DNA from 3 places in the Bradyrhizobium sp. CCBAU 45321 genome. Region 3 is predicted to be linked to each of the others. Evidence: predicted binding sites of a transcription regulator. Region 3 holds the regulator's gene; each other region holds the start of a gene.
The links. Region 3 encodes PhoB, which activates phosphate uptake and scavenging genes when phosphate is short. Its sites were predicted from a motif close to TGTCATNNANCTGTCAT; they were not measured.
Positions count from the first base shown of each region.

Region 1: a site for PhoB is predicted at 6,406-6,422, ahead of ACM43_RS00850 (UDP-2,3-diacylglucosamine diphosphatase). Genes of this name have one in related genera too.
Region 2: a site for PhoB is predicted at 3,436-3,452, ahead of phnF (phosphonate metabolism transcriptional regulator PhnF). Genes of this name have one in related genera too.

Region 1 covers NZ_LFKZ01000002.1:169,843-177,349, forward strand. Annotated here, with positions in the region: gene ACM43_RS00820 (cystathionine gamma-synthase family protein) at 1-962, shown strand, start outside; gene ACM43_RS00825 (CHRD domain-containing protein) at 1,175-1,594, opposite strand; gene ACM43_RS00830 (c-type cytochrome) at 1,743-2,666, shown strand; gene ACM43_RS00835 (Lrp/AsnC ligand binding domain-containing protein) at 2,803-3,048, opposite strand; gene ACM43_RS00840 (hybrid sensor histidine kinase/response regulator) at 3,150-5,129, opposite strand; gene thiD (bifunctional hydroxymethylpyrimidine kinase/phosphomethylpyrimidine kinase) at 5,451-6,251, shown strand; gene ACM43_RS00850 (UDP-2,3-diacylglucosamine diphosphatase) at 6,446-7,258, shown strand; gene ACM43_RS00855 (glycosyltransferase family 4 protein) at 7,272-7,507, shown strand, end outside.
Region 2 covers NZ_LFKZ01000017.1:286,836-294,342, forward strand. Annotated here, with positions in the region: gene phnK (phosphonate C-P lyase system protein PhnK) at 1-296, opposite strand, end outside; gene ACM43_RS07370 (alpha-D-ribose 1-methylphosphonate 5-phosphate C-P-lyase PhnJ) at 289-1,185, opposite strand; gene ACM43_RS07375 (carbon-phosphorus lyase complex subunit PhnI) at 1,182-2,285, opposite strand; gene phnH (phosphonate C-P lyase system protein PhnH) at 2,290-2,898, opposite strand; gene phnG (phosphonate C-P lyase system protein PhnG) at 2,903-3,367, opposite strand; gene phnF (phosphonate metabolism transcriptional regulator PhnF) at 3,486-4,217, shown strand; gene phnE (phosphonate ABC transporter, permease protein PhnE) at 4,355-5,209, opposite strand; gene phnE (phosphonate ABC transporter, permease protein PhnE) at 5,206-6,093, opposite strand; gene phnD (phosphonate ABC transporter substrate-binding protein) at 6,161-7,069, opposite strand; gene phnC (phosphonate ABC transporter ATP-binding protein) at 7,141-7,507, opposite strand, start outside.
Region 3 covers NZ_LFKZ01000130.1:488,799-496,305, forward strand. Annotated here, with positions in the region: gene apaG (Co2+/Mg2+ efflux protein ApaG) at 1-23, shown strand, start outside; gene ACM43_RS34860 (Hsp33 family molecular chaperone) at 210-1,217, opposite strand; gene argF (ornithine carbamoyltransferase) at 1,388-2,323, opposite strand; gene ACM43_RS34870 (aspartate aminotransferase family protein) at 2,323-3,531, opposite strand; gene ACM43_RS34875 (GcrA family cell cycle regulator) at 3,991-4,503, shown strand; gene phoB (phosphate regulon transcriptional regulator PhoB) at 4,802-5,509, opposite strand; gene phoU (phosphate signaling complex protein PhoU) at 5,532-6,248, opposite strand; gene pstB (phosphate ABC transporter ATP-binding protein PstB) at 6,260-7,081, opposite strand; gene pstA (phosphate ABC transporter permease PstA) at 7,078-7,507, opposite strand, start outside.

The DNA.
Region 1 (7,507 bases), on a different contig from region 3:
TGGCGGCCATCGCAACCACGATCCTGGCCTTTGTTCGCCCCGGTGATGTCATCCTGCACTCGCAGCCGCTCTATGGCGGGACGGAGACGCTGCTGACGAATACGCTCGCGCGCCTGTCGATCGGCGCTGTCGGCTTTGCCGACGGCATCGACGAGACGGCAGTCAAGCAGGCCTCGGAGGAGGCCATGGGCAAGGGGCGGGTGTCGATGATCCTGATCGAGACGCCCGCCAATCCGACCAACGGCCTCGTCGACATCGCAATGATCCGCCGCATCGCCGATTCCATCGGCAAGGCGCAGGGACACACGCCGGTCATCGCCTGCGACAACACGCTGCTCGGGCCGGTGTTTCAGCGGCCGATCGAGCACGGCGCGGACCTGTCGCTGTATTCGCTGACCAAGTATGTCGGCGGCCATTCCGACCTGATCGCGGGCGCCGCGCTCGGATCGAAGGCGATCATGAAGGGCATCAAGGCGCTGCGCGGCGCCATCGGCACCCAGCTCGATCCGCATTCCTGCTGGATGATCAACCGCTCGCTCGAGACGCTCAGCCTGCGGATGGAGAAGGCCGATGCGAATGCGCGGCTCGTGGCGGACTTCCTGCGCGATCACCCGAAGGTCGCCAGGGTGCACTACCTCGGTCATCACGAGCAGGGCTCGCTGTCCGGCCGCGTGTTCGCGCGGCAATGCCTGGGCGCGGGCTCGACGTTTTCGTTCGACATCGTCGGCGGCAAGGAGGCGGCGGTGAAATTCCTCAACGCGCTGCAGATCCTCAAGCTGGCGGTGAGCCTTGGCGGCACGGAATCGCTCGCAAGCCTGCCGGCGACGATGACCCATTCCGGCGTTCCCGCCGACATCCGCCAAAAGATCGGCGTGCTCGATTCCACGATCCGGCTGTCGATCGGCATCGAGAATCCGTCGGACCTGATCGCCGACCTCGCGCAGGCGCTGAACGCGGCTTGAGCACGGTCAGAGTCGTAGCGTCGTAGCCTGGATGGAGCGCAGCGAAATCGGGGGACCTGTCCGCAACGCGCAGGGCTCCCGGATTGCACCAACGGTCGGCACTTTGCGCCGACCGTTGGCTCCATCCGGGCTACGAAGTTGCTTGGAATCGAAAAGGCCGGACGCTCCCTCCTTGCGTCCGGCCTTTCCGCGACGAAGCCCGCGTTTTCGCTTTACTTCGTCACCTGACCGCGGATCTCGCCGCCCGGGTTCGCGGCCGTGTGGATGTTGATGTAGTACTTGCCGCCGAGCAGATCGGCGGCCTGCGCGTCCGTGAGCGTGGCTTCGCCCTTGACCGGGCTCGAGGCTGCATTCGGGATCGGGACTGCGACGCCGGCGTTCTTGCCGGCTTCGGCAGGCCCGTGGAAATGTGCGGCGGTGGCGGGGCCCGAGAGACCGGAATAAGTGACGGTCCAGGACAGCTTCTTGCTGGCAGCGTCGTAGTCCAGATCGGCCGTTCCGGTCGCGCTGCTGGTGTTGGCGGGGACTTCGGATTTGCCGTCCAGCGTCGCCTTCAGTTTCTCCGCGCCGGCCGGGGCGGCGAACGCAACGGCAGCTCCGAGTACCAGTGTGGCAAAAACGGCTTTGGTCATGGGTCTCTCCTGTTGACGCCTGATTGCTTTTCAAACAGTGCGTCATGCGGTTTATTCCGGCATTACAGCCGGACCGTCTAAAATATTCGTGTGTTGGATCGGGCGCGACATGACCCTTAAGTTCGCGCGTTCACGATGGAATGATCGAATGTTGCGACGAACGCTTTTTGCCGCCCTGATCGCCGCCGTCGCGGCGTTCGCCCTCTATTGGTGGTTGACCGCCCCGGCCGTGCTGGCCGTGCCGGCGCCGACACGCAACCTCGATGTCGCCAACGGGCAGGAGCTGTTCAACGCTGGCGGCTGCTCGTCCTGTCATGCCACCCCCAATCAGCCCGATCGCCTGCGGCTCGGCGGCGGGCTGGCGCTGGGCTCGCCGTTCGGGACATTCTACGTCCCCAATATTTCCCCCGATCCGGCCTACGGGATCGGCCGCTGGAGCGAGGCCGATTTCGTCAACGCCGTGATGCGCGGCATATCGCCCGCGGGCACGCACTATTTCCCCGCGTTTCCCTACACGTCCTATCGTCTGGCCAGCGTCGACGACGTCCGCGATCTCTTTGCCTATCTGAAGACGCTTCCGCCGGTGTCCGGCACAGTGGGCGACCACGCACTGCCGTTTCCGTTCAACATCCGCCGCAATATCGGCATCTGGAAATTGCTGTTCATGGACACCGCGCCGTTCGTCGCGGACGCCGCGCGCTCGCCGCAATGGAATCGCGGAGCCTATCTCGTGAACGCTTTCGGCCATTGCGCCGAATGCCACAGCCCGCGCAATGCGCTCGGCGGCATCATCGCCGGCCAGCGCTTTGCCGGTGGGCCCAATCCGGAAGGGGAGGGCTGGGTGCCCAACATCACGCAGCAGGGCATCGGCAGCTGGAGCGAGAAGGATATCGCGGATTTTCTCGAGACCGGCGACATGCCCGAGGGCGACAGCGCTTCGGGTGCGATGCGGCCGGTGATCAAGAACCTTGCGCAACTGACGGCGGAAGACCGCGCCGCGATGGCCGCCTATCTGAAGTCGCTGCCGCCGGTGCAGGGACCGACACCGCCCAAGCGCAAGGAGGGCGGCTAGCGCTGCCGGCGCTTCGGCCGTTGTTTGCGCGTGATCTAAAGCGCGATGAGATTGGGATGAATCATCATCGCGCTTTAGGTTGTTGTTTACGCATGATCTTTCCGGAAAACCGCTTCGCACTTTTCCGGATCATGCTTTAGCCGGTGCCGAACGCCTTGAAGGTGATGATGGTGAGAGTGTCCTGGATGCCCGGCAGCACCTGCACCTTCTCATTCACGAAGTGGCCGATGTCGGTGTCCTTGTCGACGTAGAACTTCACCAGGAGGTCGTATTGGCCGGCCGTGGAGTAGATCTCGGAGGCGATCTCGGCTTCGGCAAGCGCATTGGCCACCGTATAGGACTGGCCGAGCTTGCACTTGATCTGAACGAAAAAAGGAACCATCGCGGGCACTCCGAAAGCGTATTCTTCCGGCTAATAGGCCAAAACCGGCTGGATTTAGCAAGCGAACTTGCTGGATCATTCGAGGCGCTTCGGGCGCGATGCTAGGATGGGACCGCTGCGGCGGCCAATGCATCCCTCAGCCGCTGGGCGAGCTCGACCTTGCGGTACGGCTTGGTCAGCACGACCGCTCGCGCCTGCGCGCGGCCCTGCTCGACCAGGGCCTCCAGCGCGTAGCCCGAGGTGAACAGGACCGGCAGGCCGGGACGCACACGCCGCGCCTGATCGGCGAGCTCCCAGCCGCTCATGCCGCCCGGCATCACGATATCGGTGAATAGCAAGTCGATGCCGGGATCGCCCTGCAACTGGTGCAAGGCATCCTTGCCGTTGACCGCAGCGACGACGCGATATCCGAGCGCTTCCACCCTGCGAATGACGGAGGAGCGGACGAACGGATCGTCCTCGACGATCAGGACCGTCTCGTAGCCTCGCGGCGCCGTGTCCTCGCCGTCGGGAAGATCGGCTTGCGACCTACCGGTGCTCGCGCGCGGCAGGTAGATCCTGGCCGTGGTCCCAAGGCCAGCCTCGCTGTAGATCGAGACATGGCCGCCTGATTGCTTGGCAAAGCCGTAGACCATGCTGAGGCCGAGGCCCGAGCCCTTGCCGACCTCCTTGGTGGTGAAGAACGGCTCGAACGCGCGTACGGCGACCTCGGGCGTCATGCCTTCGCCGTCATCGGTGACCGCGATCAGGACGTAGCTGCCGGGCGCGACCTCCCGGTGAACGGCACCGTCATCATCTTCGATCGTGACCAGCTCCGTGGCCAGCGTGAGGTGGCCTCCCGATGGCATGGCATCCTGCGCGTTGAGCGCGAGATTGAGCACGGCGGATTCGAGCTGGGCGCGGTCGGCAAAGGCCAGGATCGTGCCGGGCCCGGAGGTCGTCCTGATCTCGATATCTTCGCGCAAGGTGCGCTTGAGCAGCTTGAACATGGAATCGAGCAGGCTCCGGCAATCGATCGTCTGAGGCCGCAGCAATTGGCGGCGGCTGAAGGCGAGCAGGCGCTGCGTCAGCTCGGCGCCCCGTTCGCCCGATTGGCAGATGTCGTCGGCAAAGCGCCCGAGGTCGGGCCTCGCCTTGAGCTGCTCGCTCAGGTGCTCGGCATTGCCGATGATCACGGTCAGCAGGTTGTTGAAGTCGTGCGCGATGCCGCCGGAGAGCTGACCGACCGTCTCCATCTTCTGCGCCTGCTGAAGCTGCTGCTCGGTCAGCTTGCGCGCGGTGAGGTCGTGGACGATGCCGACGAAGATCAATTCGCCGTCCTGCCGCGCCTGGCCGACCGACAGGTCCATCGGAAACGTCGTGCCGTCCTTGCGCAGGCCGACGGCCTCGCCGCCGGTCGCGAAATGCCGCGCCTGGCGGTCGGGCGCCGCATCCGCCTCGGGCATCAGCATGCCGACGTTGCGGTTCATCACCTCGTCGGCACGGTAGCCGAACAAGCGCTCGCAGGCCGGATTGAACAGCAGGATCCGGTCCTGCGCATCGAGCAGGATGACTCCGTCGACCGCGGTCTCGACGATCGCGGTGAGGCGCGCCACGCTCTCGCGCATCGCGCGCTGGGCGTCGCGGACCTGCTGCAGCAGCAGCGCGGCGTCGCGGCTCTTGATTTCCTCCTCCTCGAGCGCGGCCTGGACCTGTCGCAGCTCGAACGGCGAGGGGATCGTCAGGATCTTCGACAGCAGCGGCCAGAGCGCGGCGGCGGTGAAGACCGACGCGACCGCCGTGGCGGCCTTGACTATGCCCTCGATGCCATAGATCGGAACCCAGAGCGTGTAGATCGACAGCACGTGGGTCAGGCCGCACGCCATGATGAAGATCGCGAACGCCCAATAGACCCAGCCGAATTTGAGGTCGCGCCGCTTGGTGACGAGGATGGCGAGGGCGAACGGGATCGAGAAATAGGCGGCGGCAATGCTGGCGTCGGAAACGACGTGAAGCCAGATCAGCTCAGGCTCCCACAACAGGCAGATGCCGTGCGGCGACAGCATGGACGAGTCGAGGAGACGTTCGAAGAAGGCCCACATCGTTCCACCCCATGGAGTCTTGTTCAGGTGGCTTGCGCGGCCGGGCGGCCCGCAACATGGGGGCGCCGGACGGTTCCACCACCTGACGTCTCGCGTCACCGGCGAAGCACGCTAAGGTACGCGACTATAGCAAGGGTCCGGCGCCGTTGCATTTTCAAGTCCGCACCATTGTGGGCCTTGGTCCGCGCGGTGTCCGACTGATTCGCAAGGCACGCAATCGGTTCGCGAATCACGCCTGGCGGCGGCCCGGCGCGCTTGCTGACGTTCCACGGTCGCGCTACGAGAGGCCATGGCGGCCTCCTCAAGCACATGTCTCTCGCGATGACGACCCCGGTCGCACTCACCATCGCCGGTTCCGATTCGAGCGGCGGCGCCGGCATCCAGGCGGACCTGAAGACCTTTGCCGCGCTCGGCGTCTATGGCGCCTCCGTGATCACGGCGCTGACGGCGCAGAACACGCGCGGCGTGACCGGCATTCACGCGGTGCCGGCCGGGTTCGTCACCGAGCAGATCGACGCGGTGTTCTCCGACCTCGATATCGGTGCGGTGAAGATCGGCATGGTGGCCCAGGCCGCCAGCATCGATGCCATCGCGGCCGCGCTGTCCCGCTGGGCGCCCCGGCATGTCGTGCTCGATCCCGTCATGGTGGCGACCTCCGGCGACCGCCTGCTCGCCACCGAGGCCGTCGACGCCCTGCGCACCAGGCTGATGCCGCTGGCTGCCGTGATCACGCCGAACCTGCCGGAGGCTGCGGCCCTGCTCGATGCGCCGGTGGCGGCGAGCGAGGCCGAGATCGAAAGCCAGGGACGCCGCCTGCTGGCGCTGGGCTGCCGCGCCGTCCTGATCAAGGGCGGGCACGGCGAGGGCGCCGAGAGCACTGACTATCTCGTCACTGCCGAGACCGCGATCGCGCTCGCCGCGCCGCGAGTGGCCACCCGCAACACCCATGGCACCGGCTGCTCGCTGTCCTCCGCCATCGCGGCGGGGCTGGCCAGGGGCGAGGACCTCGAGGCCGCAGTGCGCAACGCCAAGGCCTGGATCAGCGCCGCGATCGCGGCCGCCGACCGCTTCAGCGTCGGCCACGGCCACGGGCCGATCCATCATTTCCACAAGTTCTACTGAGGCGGGCTTGCTTCGCCTCTCCCGCAAGCCAAGCGGGGAGGGAGCGCACTTACCCTGCGGCGCCATGTCGCCTGATTGTCGCATGCGACTGATATTCGCGGGGAGGGCGAGGCAAGGCGTGATTCGTATTTGAAAGTGCCTCAAGGGTTCAATCGGTCATCCCCCTGTCACGGGACATTGTTACAGGCTGGCGCATGGGAAGTTACGATGTGAGTGACGAGAGCCCGGAGCGGCGCTTTCGCACGTTGTTCATCTCCGACGTCCATCTCGGAGCCCGCGGTTCACAAGCCGATCTTCTGCTCGACTTCCTGCGCTACCATGATGCCGATACGATCTATCTCGTCGGCGACATCGTCGACGGCTGGGCGCTGAAATCGAGCTGGCACTGGCCACAATCGCATAACGACCTGGTCCAGAAGCTTTTGCGCAAGGCGCGCAAGGGCGCCAAGGTCATCTACATTCCCGGCAATCACGACGAGTTCCTGCGCAACTATTACGGCACGCATTTCGGCGGCATCGACGTGGTCGAGAACACGGTTCATACCGGCGCCGACGGCAAGCGCTATCTCGTCATTCACGGCGACATCTTCGATCTCGTGGTGCAGAACGCGCGCTGGCTCGCCCATCTCGGCGACAAGGCCTACGACTTCGCGATCCAGATGAACCGCCTGGTCAACTTCTTCCGCCGGCTGTTCGGCGTGCCCTATTGGTCGCTCTCGCAATGGGCCAAGCAGAAGGTCAAGAACGCCGTCAACTATATCGGCGCGTTCGAGCAGGCGCTCGCCGCCGAGGCGCGGCGTCACCAGGCCGACGGCGTGATCTGCGGCCACATCCACTACGCCGTGATCCGCGACGAGGGCGGCATCCGCTACATGAATTGCGGCGACTGGGTGGAGAGTTGCACCGCCCTGGTGGAGCATGACGACGGCCATTTCGAGATCATCACCTGGGCGGATCAGTTGCGGAAGCCGGAGCAGGTGCCACAGGTCGCAGCCAGAGCTGCATGACAAGGACCACTTGATGCGCATCCTGGTCGCGACCGACGCCTGGCACCCGCAAGTCAACGGTGTGGTTCGGACGCTGACCAAGCTCGCTGATGCTGCAAAAGCGCTCGGCGTCGAGTTCACGTTCCTGACGCCGCAATCGTTCCGCACCTTTGCGATGCCGAGCTATCGCGACGTGCGCCTCGCCATGCCGCGCCCGGCCCGGATCGCAAGGCTGATCGAGGAGGCGCGCCCGGACAGCATCCACATCGC
Region 2 (7,507 bases), on a different contig from region 3:
CCCCAATCGGTGCGGAACAGGAAGCGGCGCTCGGCTTCGCCAAGAGTGGCGAGATCGCGGGTGACGCCGTCGCGCATCCGGTAGGAGACGTGCCCCGCACTCGGCGCGAGCTGGCCTGACAGCATTTGCAGCAGCGTCGATTTGCCGGAACCGGACTCGCCGACGATCGCCAGCACCTCGCCGGGATAGAGCGAGAACGACACGTCGCGACAGGCATTGATGCGGCCGAACGACTTGCTGAGGGATTTTGCGACCAGCAGCGGCTCGTCGTTCTCGACCAAATTCTGATCAGCCATTCGCGGCCTCCTGCGCCTTCTCCTTGTACGGCGCGGCACTGAGGCTGCCGTGATGGCCGGCAGCCTGGCGGCCCTCGCAATAATCGGTATCCGAGCACACGAACATGCGCCCACCCTTGTCGTCGGTCACGATCTCGTCGAGGTAGGAATTCTCCGCACCGCAGAGCGCGCAGGGCGCGTTGAAGCGGTAGGGCTCGAACGGGTGATCCTCGAAATCGAGCGACACCACCTGCGTATAGGGCGGGATGGCGTAGATGCGCTTCTCGCGGCCGGCGCCGAACAATTGCAGCGCCGGGGAATTGTCCATCTTGGGATTGTCGAATTTCGGCGTCGGCGACGGGTCCATCACATAGCGCGCGTTGACCTTCACCGGATAGGCATAGGCCGTGGCGATGTGGCCGAAGCGGGCGATGTCCTCGTAGAGCTTCACATGCATCAGGCCGTATTCGGCGAGCGCGTGCATGCGTCGCGTCTCGGTCTCGCGCGGCTCGAGGAAGCGCAGAGGTTCGGGGATCGGCACCTGATAGACCAGCACTTGGTTCTCGTTCAGCGCCGTCTCGGGGATGCGGTGACGGGTCTGGATCACGGTAGCCTCGTCCGTCGCCGTCGTCGTCGCAACGCCGGCGGTTTTGGCGAAGAATTTTCGGATCGAGATCGCGTTGGTGGTGTCGTCGGAGCCCTGGTCGATCACCTTCAGCACGTCCTGCGGCCCCAGGATCGCGGCGGTGACCTGCACGCCGCCGGTGCCCCAGCCATAGGGCATCGGCATCTCGCGGCTGGCGAACGGCACCTGATAGCCGGGGATGGCGATCGCCTTGAGGATCGCGCGGCGGATCATGCGCTTGGTCTGCTCGTCGAGATAGGCGAAATTGTAGGCGGGCGCGTTCATTCCGCGGCCTCCTTCATGGCATCGGGCGTGTCGGCATCGGCAAACTCCTGACGCAGCTTGCGCAGGAGGCCGAGCTCGGACTGGAAATCGACGTAATGCGGCAGCTTCAGGTGCTCGACGAAGCCGGTCGCCTGGACATTGTCCGAATGCGACATCACGAATTCCTCGTCCTGCGCCGGGGCCAGCGCCTCCTCGCCGAGCTCACGGGCGCGCAATGCGCGATCGACCAGCGCCATCGACATGGTCTTGCGCTCGCTCTGGCCGAAGGCGAGGCCATAGCCGCGGGTGAAGCACGGCGCTTCCGTCGCCGAGCCCTTGAACTGGTTGACCATCTGGCACTCCGTGAGCTCGATCGCGCCGAGCGGCACGGCAAAGCCGACGTCTTCCGCGACGAATTCGACCTCGACCTCGCCGAAGCGGATCTCGCCGACGAAGGGATGGTTGCGGCCGTAGCCGCGCTGGGTGGAATAGCCCATCGCGAGCAGAAAGCCTTCGTCACCGCGCGCAAGGTTCTGCAGGCGCAAATCACGGTCCGCGGGGAAATTCAGCGGCTCGCGGGTGAGATCGCCGACGCTGGCGCCGTCCTCGGCTTCCGGCGATGATTCGATCAGCCCGTCGCGCCCGAGAATGTCTGTCACGCGCGGCGTCGGCGCGGTGGAGGCTTCGGCCGCAGCCGGCCTCTCCGGCACAAAACCTTGGGCGAGCGATGGATCGAGCAGGCGGTGCGTGTAGTCGAAGGTCGGCCCCAGGATCTGGCCGCCGGGAATGTCCTTGAAGGTCGCCGACACCCGCCGCTGCACCCGCATGGTGCCGGTGTCGACCGGCTCGCTGGCGCCGAAACGCGGCAGCGTGGCGCGGAAGGCGCGGACCAGGAAGATCGCCTCGATCAAATCGCCGCGCGCCTGCTTGATCGCAAGCGACGCGAGCTCGCGGTCATAGAGCGAGCCTTCGCTCATGACGCGATCGACGGCAAGGCCGAGCTGCTCCGAGATCTGATCGAGCGAGATTTCCGCAACGCTCTGGTCGCCGCGCCGCCTATGCGCGAGCAGGCGATGGGCGTTCTCGATGGCGCGTTCGCCGCCTTTGACTGCGACATACATGCTTCTAGCTTCCCTTGCTCACGACGCGCGTGGTGCGGGGGATCGCGACCACGGCGTCATCGGCGACCAGCACCACATCGATGCCGCGCGGAAACAGCGCTTCGTTCATCTGCAGGCGCTCGAACAGGTCGAAAGGCTTGATCGACGCCTGCAGCGTGGCGACTCCGTCGATGCCGGGGCCGCGCAGCTCGAAGCTGCGCCCGGCGGCGAGGCTGTCGATCTGGACGATTACCGTGGTCGAGCGGTCCGGATACTCGCTGGTGCCGAACGCGAAGGATTCGAACGAGGGCAAGGCGCCGCCGTCACCGATGAGCGCGAACGAAGCGATCGACGAATCCTGCACGACCGGCGCGCCAGTGTGGAACTTGAGCCACTTCGTCACGTCCGCGCTTTCCGCCATCCGTGCATCGAGCCAGAGCGGCGTGTCGTGATCGAACAGCGTCAGCGCGATCGCGGCGGTGCCGCGCATCATCGGCCCTGGCGCCCCCGCCATCGGCACGATGCGCTGGACCGAGCCCGGCCGCGCCATGGCGTCCATGACCGAGCGAAAGGTCGATTGCGCCGACAGCACCTTGTCGGCGAAACCCGGCGGCAGCTCCGCAATCGTGGTCATGATCTCACCCCTCACCGCGCACCATGGTGTAGAAATCAACCTTCGTCGCGGCGGCCGCTGCCGCCGCCTGCTTGCGCCTGACCATAAGCTGCTCGCGCAACGGCGCGATAATTTCGCGCTCCACCGCTCCGCCGAAATCGCGGGACTGCACCAGCGCATCGCACAGCGCGATCAGACGCGCCTTCTCACCGTCGCGGCCGAGCGTGTAGCCGAACCCGACCTCGCCGCTCGCAAGCCGTACCGCGGCGCGCGACACCGTCGCTTCGCCGAGATTGAACGGCGCACCATCGCCGCCGACCCGGCCGCGCAGCATGACGAGGCCGTTCTCGGGCGTGCGCAGATCCTGATGGTCCGGGAGGGCCAAGTTGCGGAGGCGAGCGGCGATCTCGCCCGCCTCCGCGTGCGCCAGCACCGCCATTGCGGCCTTGCGCTGGGCTTGCTGGTCGTTGTGCTGGGTCACCTGGTCCATCGAACCTTCTACAGAACTTGCCGCACCGAAGTTGTCTATGATAATAGACAACTTCATAAGGACGCGCCATGACTGTTTCGTGACAATGCTGTGATTTCTGGAGTAGGTTTCCCGCGACATGAGCATGCAGGACACAGCCTCGTCGGGCGTCGCGCTATGGCGCCTCGTGGCCGATGGCATCGAGCGCGGCATCGCCGACGGCCGCTTTGCGGCCGGCGACAAATTGCCGGGCGAGATGGAGATCGCCGAGACCTATCGCGTCAACCGCCACACCGTGCGGCGCGCGCTGGCAGCGCTTGCCGAGCGCGGCCTGGTGCGCGCCGAGCGCGGCAGCGGAACCTATGTCGAGGCCCAGAAGCTCGCTTATCCCCTGCGCTCGCGCACGCGCTTCTCCGAGATCGTCGGCGCTGATGGCCGCGAGCCGCACGGCCGGCTGATCGAGGCGACCGATGACGTCGCGACGCGCGAGCTCGCGCGGGAGCTGGGACTAAAGACCGGCGCACCCCTGGTGCGGATCGAGGCGATTCGCCTCGCCGACCGCACGCCAATCTGTGTTTCCACCACCTGGCTCTCGGCTGACCTGTTCCCGGATGCAGGCGCCGTGTTCGCGGCAACGCGCTCGATGACGAAGCTGCTGGAGCATTTCGGCGTCCGCGACTATCGCCGGGGCGCAACGAGGATCACCGCAGGGATTGTCGATGCGAGCGACGCCGCACGGCTCGATCTGGCGCTGGGGCGGCCGATCCTGGTGGTCGACGCCACCGACCATGATCTCACGGGCAAGCCGCTGGTGACGAAGCACTCGCGCTTTGCGGCAGAACGTGTGGAGTTCTTGGTGGAGAACGGTTAGATCAGAGCGTTTTCCAGCGAAGCATGCCCTCGGACTTGATCCGAAGTGGAAACGGTGTGCGTCGAGAAAACGCGTCAAAACAAGAAGCCAGAGTTCCGTTCCGATTCAATCGGAATGGATAAGGCTTCAGCACGACGTTAGGCGACCATCCGCTTGCCGATAATCGCGAAGCGCAGCTTGCCGGAAATCCAGTCGATCGACGATACCGTTATCAGGATCAGCAGGATCAGAAACGATACCTTCTGCCATTCCAGCACCCGGATCTGTTCGGCAAGCTGAAGGCCAATGCCGCCAGCGCCAACGATTCCGATGATCGTCGCCGATCGCGTGTTCGACTCGAAATAGTAGAGCACCTGGCTCAGCAAGACCGGGAATACCTGCGGCAGCAATCCGAACCGGACGCTGTGGAAATGGTTGCCGCCCGATGACCGAACGCCTTCCGCGGGGTTCTTGTCGGCGACCTCGATCGCTTCCGAGAACAGCTTGCCGAACGTTCCGAAATCGCTGCAGATCACGGCCAGGATGCCGGCAAACGGCCCCAGCCCCACGACGCCGACCCAGATCAGTGCCCAGATCAAGGTATCGACTCCACGGATGGTATCGAGGCCACGACGCGTCAATACGCGGATGATCCGGCTTGCAACCACGTTGCGCGCCGCCAGCAGGGATACCGGCAGCGCGAGCAGCGCGCCGCCCAGCGTGCCGAGAAACGCGATCGACACCGTCTCTCCGAGCGCATGCAGATATTTCAGAACCTCCGCCCAAGAACCCGGATTGGGCGGCAACATGAGCTGGACGAATTCGCCCAGCCTGACCATGCCTTGGGAGAGCCGGTTAAAGGGAATATCGAGCTGGACGATCCCGAACAGGAACAGCCCGACCGCCCCGCCGACGAGTATTGCGATCCTTCCCCGCTGCCACCAATCGGTCCGGAAGACGTCGGGATACCGTTCGGCAATGCCGGCCCGGTTTTCAAAACTGAAGGAGCTCATCGGGTGCTTCCCTCCAGCCCGAGCAGGCGGTGTCGCAACCGTTCCGTCAGGAAGTCGATCAACATGACGGTAAGGACGATGAGCAACAGGATGGCGCTGACGTCGGTGAAGTAGAACTTGCGAACCGCCTCGATCAGATCCTGGCCGATCCCGCCGGCGCCGACGAAGCCCATCACGGCAGCGCCACGCACGTTGATCTCGAACCTGAGCAAGGCATAGCTCACGAAGTTCGAAAGGACTTGAGGCAACGCGCCGAACCGAACAACCTGAACCCAGCTGCCCCCGCTTGCCGCCACCCCTTCGACCGGCTTGCTGTCGATGTTCTCGACAACCTCGGCGAACTGCTTGCCCAACGCTCCGGCGGTATGGATTGCAATGGCCAGAACGCCCGGCAGCGGCCCGAGACCAAAGGCCAGCACGAAGATCAGGGCAAACACGATCTCCGGCACGGTCCTGAAAAATTCCAGGACGCGCCGGGTGACGAAAACAGTCGTTCCTGATTTCACGAGATTGGCCGAGGCGAGGAAGCAAAGTGCGAAACCGCACAGCGCACCCGAGAGGGTGCCCATATATGCGATCAGCAACGTATCCCCGAGAAGCCGTGTCCAGCGCGGCAACCCCCACAGCCAGTCCGCCAAATCGCTCCATGCGGTCGCGAACGAAAATTTGGGTGCGATGCTGACGAAATAGGCCGGGAAGCGCCAGAAGTTCTCGACAAAATTTCCAAGACTGACCTCGCCCATCCAGCCCGCGGCAATAGCAACGGCGATCAGGACGGCGGCACCGAGCCATACGCGCCGGCGCTTGGCGGCAATTGCAGCCGCATAGCGATCGGCAAGCTCACGCAGCCTGGCTTCCGGGAATTCGGGAACTGCTGTTCGCATGGGATGTTCGGAAGAGCCGACGGCCAGATCGTGCGATCTGCCCGTCTTGTCCAACCCTTCGTTTCCCTCAGGATTTCTGCTTGCGAATGCTGTCGACAAACTTGGTCAGTTCGATCACGGCCTCATACGCCTTGTGGTCGACCTCGACGTAGGGCAATTGCTTCCCCTCGTAGATCTTGTCGAAAGCGGCCTTGTCCTTCACCGCAATTTCCAGCACGGCTTTCTTGATCGCCGCCTTGAGGTCGTCAGGCAGGCTGCCGAGATAGGCCATCGGCGAGTTCACAATCTGCTCGGACTTCATGATGATCTTGAAATCCGCGGCCTTCGCCATGCCCTTCCGTTCCATCCGGAGCAGGTTCGATTCCTTCTCATCGTTCCACCAGTTGAACGCCGCGTCGCAGGTGCCCTGCGAAAGCCCGATCACTGCGTTTTCGTGGCTCCCCGAGTAGACCACCTTGGCGAAGAACTTTTCCGGGTCGATGCCCATCTTGTTCATCGCGAAACGCGGCACGTTGTTGCCGGAAGTCGAATTGGGATCAACGAGGCAGAGGTTCTTGCCTTGCAGGTCCTTGATGTCCTTGTAGCTCGAATCGCTCTTGACATAGAGAACCGAGTAATAGCCCTTGGTGCCGTCGCCGTTCACCTCGATAGCGAACGGTTCGACCTTCGCGCCAACGATGTAGGCACGCGCGTAGGACGCCGGGCCGTACATCGCGATGTGAATGTTTCCTGCACGCTGACCTTCGATCACTGCGGCGTAGTCATTGGCAATCCGCAGCGTGACCTTGGTTCCAAGCTCGCGGGACAGGTACTCCGTCAGAGGCGTCCAGCGGTTAGTGGTGCCGGAGGCATTCTCGTCGGGAACTTTTGCGAAGATCAGCTCAGGATATTTTGCCTTCCAGTCCTGCGCCGCAGCGGCCGAAACTGAAAATGCCAGGGCCGCCGCAGCGGCAACGATCGTACGACGGTCTATCATGACGTCTCCCATTTCAAGGTTATGCAACTGTCGAGCTCCGGCTCTACGCTGGGCTCGATTTGAAGCGGCGATCAGGCCGCGGCAACCGTGCCGAAGGCAGGAACTGCCGTGCCGACCGATGCATCCCGGGGCGCAACATCCATGACTTCATTCGCCTCGAGATCGTACAGCTCGCGCGCGATATGGTCGGTCAAGGCCGCCGGCGCGCCGTCGAACACGACCCGCCCCGCGGCCATCCCGATCAGGCGGTCGCAATAGCTGCGGGCGAGATCGAGCGAATGCAGGTTGCAGAGCACCGTGATACCGAAATGCTTGTTGATGCGCAGAAGCGCATCCATCACGATCTTGGTGTTGCGGGGATCGAGCGAGGCGATCGGCTCGTCGGCAAGGATGATGTCGGGCTGCTGAACCAGCGCCCGCGCGATCGCCACGCGTTGC
Region 3 (7,507 bases):
ACAACAAGCGGGTGTTGAATTAGGGAGGCGAGTTCGCCGTAACACTCACAACTGTCATGCCCCGGCTTGACCGGGGCATCCAGTACGCCACGGCCTCTCGTTTCGATCAGCATCGTCTCGGAGTACTGGATCGCCCGATCAAGTCGGGCGATGACACCGCGCGTGTGGCACTGCTCCACTCGTCATTGAGTGCAGCGACGCGGGTAGGCTTACGCGTCCTCGACGCCCGCTTCGTGCGGCGTGAACTGGTACACCGACGAGCAGAACTCGCAGGTGACCACGACCTTGTCGTCCTTGACCATGGCGGCGCGATCGTCGTGCGAGAAGCTCTTGAGCATCGCGGCGACCGCATCGCGCGAGCAGGAGCACCGCGCCTCGAGCACCTGCGGATTGAACACGCGCACGCCGCGCTCGTGGAAGAGGCGGTAGAGCAGCCGCTCGCCGGAGAGCTCGGGATCGATCAGCTCGACGTCCTCGACGGTCTCGATCAGCGAGCGCGCCTCGACCCAGGCATCGTCCTCGGCGACGCTGTGCACCTCGGTGCCGTTGGGCGCATCGCCGGGATGCAAGTCCGCCTGCCGCGCGCGCTCCGGCGCCTTCGGCAGAAATTGCATCAGCATGCCGCCGGCGCGCCAGCGATGCTTGCCGCCGTCGCTCGAGCGCCACTCCTCGCCGACCGCGAGGCGCACGCGCGTCGGGATCTGCTCGGAGCGCATGAAATATTCGTGGGCGGCGTCTTCCAGGCTGCCGCCGTCGAGCGCAACCAGGCCCTGGTAACGGCTCATGTCGGGGCCCTGATCGATGGTCATGGCGAGATGGCCGCGGCCGAGCAGCGTGCCGGAATCCTTGGTCGTGCCCAGGCGCGAGGCGTCGAAGCGCGCATAGGCGCGCAGGCGGTCCGGGGCCTTGTAGTCGACCACCAGGAACGACACCGGACCGTCGGTCTGGGCCTGAAGAATGAAGCGGCCCTCGAATTTCAGCGTCGAGCCGAGCAGCGTCGTCAGCACGATGGCCTCGCCGAGCAGCTTGCCCACGGCGGCGGGATAGTCGTGCTTGGTGAGGATGTCGTCGAGCGCAGGACCAAGCCGCACCAGGCGCCCGCGCACGTCGAGCGCGTCGACCTCGTAAGGCAGCACGGCGTCATCGATCGGAACCGATGATGGCGCGCGAACCGGGCCTTCAGGCCCGGTTTTCATGTCAGGAGATTGGGAAACCATGGCGCTTTATCTGGGGTCGTTCGATGCAAATTGAAAGAGGCACGCCCGCATTCCGTCGTCCGCGGAACGACGAGCTGCGTAGCCCGGATGGAGCGCAGCGCAATCCGGGGGGTCTTTCCACGCGTTGAGAACCCCGGATTTCGCTGCGCTTCACCCGGGCTACGAGAAGGTTACTTCACCGCGTCGAAGCACCAGGCCAAGATGCCCTTCTGCGCGTGCAGGCGGTTTTCGGCCTCGTCGAACACGACCGATTGCGGCCCGTCGATCACCTCGTCGGTGACCTCCTCGCCGCGATGGGCCGGGAGGCAATGCATGAACAATGCGTCCGCCTTGGCCAGCGACATCAGCTTGGCATTGACCTGGTAGGGCTTGAGCACGTTGTGGCGGTGCTCGCCCTCCTTGTCGCCCATCGACACCCAGGTGTCGGTGACGACGCAATCGGCGCCGCGCACGGCGGCCTCGGGATCGGTGCCGAGCACGATCGGCGCGCCCGTCGCCTTGATCCAGTCGCGCATCGCCTTTTTCGGTGCGAGCTCCGGCGGCGTTGCGACATTGAGCTGGAATTTGAAGCGCTCGGCGGCATGGGCCCAGGACGCCAGCACGTTGTTGTCGTCGCCGGTCCAGGCCACCGTCTTGCCCTCGATCGGGCCGCGATGTTCCTCATAGGTCATGAGGTCGGCCATCACCTGGCAGGGATGCGAACGCCGCGTCAGGCCGTTGATGACGGGCACGGTGGCGTTGGCCGCGAGCTCCAGCAGCGCATCGTGGTTGAGGATGCGGATCATGATGGCGTCGACATAGCGCGACAGCACCCGCGCGGTGTCGGCGATGGTCTCGCCGCGGCCGAGCTGCATCTCGGCGCCGGTGAGCATGATCGCCTCGCCGCCGAGCTGGCGCATGCCGACGTCGAACGAGACGCGGGTGCGGGTCGAGGGACGCTCGAAGATCATCGCCAGCGTCTTGCCCTCGAGCGGCCTGACCGGCTGCTGCGCCTTCTGCTTCGCCTTCATGGCGGAAGAGGCGGCGAGCATGCTCTTGAGCTCAGACAGCGGCAGCTCGTTGATGTCCAGGAAGTGCTTGGGAGCTTTGTTGGGCGTCGTGCTCATCAGCTTGCCGCCCGCTTGGTCTGGCTGGAGGAGATCGCAGCACAGGCGCGCTCGAGCCGGCCGACGCTGTCCTCGATCTCCGCTTCGGTGACGATCAGGGGCGGCAGGAAGCGCACGACATTGTCGCCGGCCCCGACGGTGAGCAGCTTTTCGGCGCGCAGCGCCGCGACGAGATCGCCCGACGGCACCACGGCCTTGATGCCGATCAGGAGGCCCTCGCCGCGAACCTCGCTGACGACATCAGGGTGACGATCGATCACGGAGGCGAGCTTCTGCTTGAGCAGCAGCGACATCTTCTGCACGTGGTCGAAAAAGCCGGGCTTGAGCATGACGTCGAGCACGGCGTTGGCAGCCGAGATCGCGAGCGGATTGCCGCCGAAGGTCGAGCCGTGCGAGCCGGGCCCCATGCCGGCGGCCGCATCCGCGGTCGCCAGCACCGCGCCGATCGGAAAGCCGCCGCCGAGCGCCTTGGCGAGCGACATCACGTCCGGTGTGACGCCGGTGCGCTTGTAGGCAAAGAGCTCGCCGGTGCGGCCCATGCCGGTCTGCACCTCGTCGAAGGCGAGCAACAGGCCGCGCTCGTTGCAGAGCTCGCGCAGCGCCCTCAGGAAGGCGTGAGGTGCAGAACGAACGCCACCCTCGCCCTGGATCGGCTCGATGAGAATGCCGGCGGTGTGCGGACCGATCGCCTTCTTCACGGCGTCGAGGTCGCCATGCGGCACCTGATCGAAGCCGTCCATCGGCGGGCCGAAGCCCTCGAGATATTTTGCAGATCCGGTGGCGGCGAGCGTCGCCAGCGTGCGGCCATGGAAGGCACCCTCGAAGGTGATCATGCGGTAACGCTCCGGATGCCCCTTGGAGAAGTGATGGTGGCGCACCAGCTTGATCACGCCTTCCAGCGCCTCGGCGCCGGAATTGCAGAAGAACACGAAGTCCGCAAAGCTCTCATTGCAGAGGCGGCTTGCGAGCTTTTCGCCATCAGGGCTCTGGAACAGGTTCGACATGTGCCAGAGCTTGGTCGCCTGCTCCTGCAATGCCTTGACCAGCGCGGGATGGACATGGCCGAGCGCATTCACCGCCACGCCCGAGGTGAAATCGAGATAGCGATCGCCGTTGGTCGCGATCAGCCAGCAGCCTTCGCCGCGCTCGAAACCGAGGTCGGCCCTGGCGAAAACGGGGAGCAAATGCGGCGCTGCGCTGTTAGTCATGACATCACTTGAATGTTGCGGACGGTGTGAGGCATGCATTGCGCGACGCACCATCAACCGGCCCCGGAAAACGAAACGTGCCGCCTTTTAAGGGCGGCACGTGCCACTATCTTATGCCTGGCAAGACGGGTGTCAATGCCGCCCGGAAAGCCTCGCGAAACGCTGATTCCGTAGTCTTGCGGTGCCGATTTTGCGGGTTTTTCACCACGGAACATGTGGAAGCGAGTCGGCGGACTCTTGCGCGGGAGTCACGCCATATTGTAGCGTTTGGACTGTCAGATACGACATCTCGTGCAGCAGTTCTGATCCCAGAAGTCCTCATGTACCGGCGTAAACGTTCGGGCGTCTTGAGCGCGCCCGGCGAGCCTTAAGGGATTCTGACGGCACGGGTTTTTCAAGGCTAAAGCATTCGCTGCGAAGGCCCCAGGATGGCAGGCGCGCAGCGAGGGAAAGGGTGCAATGACGGTTTTGACCTGGTCCGATGATCGCGTCGAGCAGCTGAAGAAGCTCTGGGAGGCCGGACTTTCGGCCAGCCAGATCGCGGCGGAGCTCGGCAATGTGACCCGCAATGCCGTGATCGGCAAGGTGCACCGGCTCGGCCTGTCCGGCCGCGCCAAGAGCCCTTCATCGGCAGCGCCGCGGCCGCGCAAGGCACGGCCCGCGCAGCACATGATGCGGGTGACCCGCCCCGTCGCGCGCGGCAACACCGCGCTGGCGCAGGCCTTCGAGGTCGAGTTGGAAGCCGAGCCGGTTACCTACGACAACGTGGTGCCGATGAGCCAGCGGCTGTCGCTGCTGGAATTGAACGAGGCGACCTGCCACTGGCCGGTCGGCGATCCCTCGAGCCCGGATTTCTTCTTCTGCGGCGGCAAGGCGCTCTCAGGCCTGCCCTACTGCGCCCAGCATTCGCGCGTGGCCTATCAGCCCGCAGCGGATCGCCGGCGTGCACCGGCGAAGCCAGGCACGCGGTGAATTTGCGGTATTCCCTGATCAACAAGCTTGATCACCAAGCTTGATCGCCAAGACTGCAGCCGTCATACGATGACGGCTCCACCCACTCGGTGTCATCCCCGCGAACGCGGGGATCCATAGCCACAGGGCGCAATTGTTGCGCGAGATGGTCACTCCGAGTCTTCGCCAAACCACGCCTTGTGGCTAATCGCGACGAGCGCAAGCGCTCGCGCTGAGATCCCGGGCTCGCGCTGCGCGCGCCCGGGGATGACGGTCGAGATCGGCGCCGCAGTTCGCCAAACCAGCTGTCGCTGGCGCTTTATGTCTGCTCAGCCTTCGCGAAACGATCGTCCAGCGCGTAGCCGGCGCCGCGGACGGTGCGGATCGGGTCCTGCTCGCGGCCGAGATTGAGCAGCTTGCGCAGGCGGCCGATATGGACGTCGACGGTGCGCTCGTCGATGTAGATGTCGCGGCCCCAGACGCTGTCGAGCAGCTGCTCGCGCGAGAACACGCGGCCGGGATGCTCCAGGAAGAACTCCAGCAGGCGATATTCGGTCGGGCCGAGATCGATCGGCCGGCCCGAGCGCGCCACCCGGCGCTTGTCGCGGTCGAGCTCGATATCGCCATAGGCGAGCACGGTGGCGAGGCGCTCGGGGCTGGCACGCCGCAAGAGGCCCTTCACGCGCGCGAGCAGCTCCGGCACCGAGAACGGCTTGACGATGTAGTCATCCGCGCCGGTCGCAAGCCCGCGCACCCGCTCGCTCTCCTCGCCGCGCGCGGTGAGCATGATGATCGGCAGCTGCTTGGTCTCGGGACGGGTCCGAAGCCGCCGGCACAGCTCGATGCCCGACAGGCCCGGCAGCATCCAGTCGAGCACGATCAGATCGGGAATGTGCTCCTTGAGGCGGGTGTCGGCGTCATCGCCGCGCATCACCGTCTCGACGTCATAGCCGTCGCCTTCGAGGTTGTAGCGGAGAAGCTCGGTGAGAGCTTCCTCGTCCTCAACCACCATAATGCGTGCGCCCATGTGGTCGTCGCTCCTTAAGTCGTCAGGTGTTCGGCACCGTCGTGGCGAAGGTCGTCATGTCGCCCTTCGGCCGCTTGTCAGTGATCGCCTGGCCCTCGATCATGTAGAACACGGTCTCGGCGATGTTGGTGGCGTGGTCGCCGATCCGCTCGATGTTCTTGGCACAGAACATCAGGTGGATGCAGAACGAGATGTTGCGCGGATCCTCCATCATGTAGGTGAGGAGCTCGCGGAACAGCGAGGTGCAGATGGCGTCGACTTCCTCGTCGCCCTTCCACACCGCCATCGCCGCCGGCAGGTCGTGCGCGGCATAGGCGTCCAGCACCGACTTGACCTGCTGCTGCACGAGGTCGGTCATGTGCTCCAGGCCGCGGAACAGCTTGAGCGGATGGAAATCCGTCTCCAGCGCCGCGACGCGCTTGCCCATGTTCTTGGCGAGATCGCCGATGCGCTCGAGATCGGTCGCAACGCGCATGGCGCCGACGATCTCGCGCAGGTCGACGGCCATCGGCTGGCGGCGGGCGATGGTGAGCACGGCGCGCTCCTCGATGCGCTTCTGCAGCGCGTCGAGCTCGGCGTCGGTGGCGACCACGCGCTGGCCGAGCGCGACGTCGCGGCGGATCAGCGCGTCGACGGAATCGACGATCATGCGCTCGGCGATGCCGCCCATCTCGGCGACAAGGCGGGTGAGCTCCTGAAGATCGCTGTCGAAGGCCTTTACGGTATGTTCAGAACCCATGTTCCGTCTCCTCAGCCGAACCGGCCGGTGATGTAATCCTGCGTGCGCCGATCGCTCGGCGACGTGAAGATCTTGCTGGTGTCATCGAACTCGATCAACTCGCCGAGATACATGAAGGCGGTCTTGTCGGAGACGCGCGCCGCCTGCTGCATGTTGTGGGTCACGATCGCGATCGTGTAGTTCTCGGACAATTCCTGGATCAGCTCTTCGACCTTGGCGGTCGAGATCGGGTCGAGCGCCGAGCAAGGCTCGTCGAACAAGATCACCTCGGGCCGCACCGCGACGGTGCGGGCGATGCAGAGGCGCTGCTGCTGGCCGCCGGAGAGCGACAGGCCGGAGGCATTGAGCTTGTCCTTGACCTCGTTCCACAGCGCGCCGCCGCGCAGCGCCTTCTCGACGCGGCCGTCCATCTCGGACTTGGAGATCTTCTCGTAGAGACGAATGCCGAAGGCGATGTTCTCGTAGATCGTCATCGGGAACGGCGTCGGCTTCTGGAACACCATGCCGACCCGGGCACGGAGCAGGTTGAGGTCGAGCTTGGGGTCGAGGATGTTGGTATGGTCGAGCAACAGCTGACCGTCTGCGCGCTGGCCCGGATAGAGGTCGTACATCCGGTTGAAGATGCGCAGCAGGGTGGACTTGCCGCAGCCGGACGGGCCGATGAACGCCGTGACGCGGTTGGTGCCGAGCGCCAGGTTGATGTTCTTCAGCGCGTGGTGATCACCGTAGTAGAAGTTGAGGTTGCGCGCGGTGACCTTGGCGGGCGCCTCGGGCAACGGCTGCGAACCGGGATGAACGGTCGGTGCGCTGACGGAAACAGACATTTCACTCATTTTGCAGTCCTCTCGGCGCCAAGGATGCGCGCGCCAATGTTAAGGGCAAGCACGGTCAGGGTGATCAGCAGCGCGCCGCTCCAGGCGAGTTGCTTCCAATATTCGTAGGGGCTCTGCACGAAGTTGTTGATGGTGACAGGCAGGTTCGCCATCGTCTTGTCCAGGCCGAGGCTGAAGAACTGGTTCGACAGCGCCGTGAACAACAGCGGCGCGGTCTCGCCGGCGACCCGGGCGGTGGCGAGCAGCACGCCGGTGATGAGGCCGGCGCGCGCCGCACGGTACGCGATTCGCCTGATCACCAGCGAGCGCGGCAGGCCGAGCGCGCTGGCAGCTTCGCGCAACGGATTCGGCACCAGCAGCAGCATGTCCTCCGTGGTGCGCACGACGACCGGGATCACGATGACGGCAAGCGCCAGCGCGCCCGCA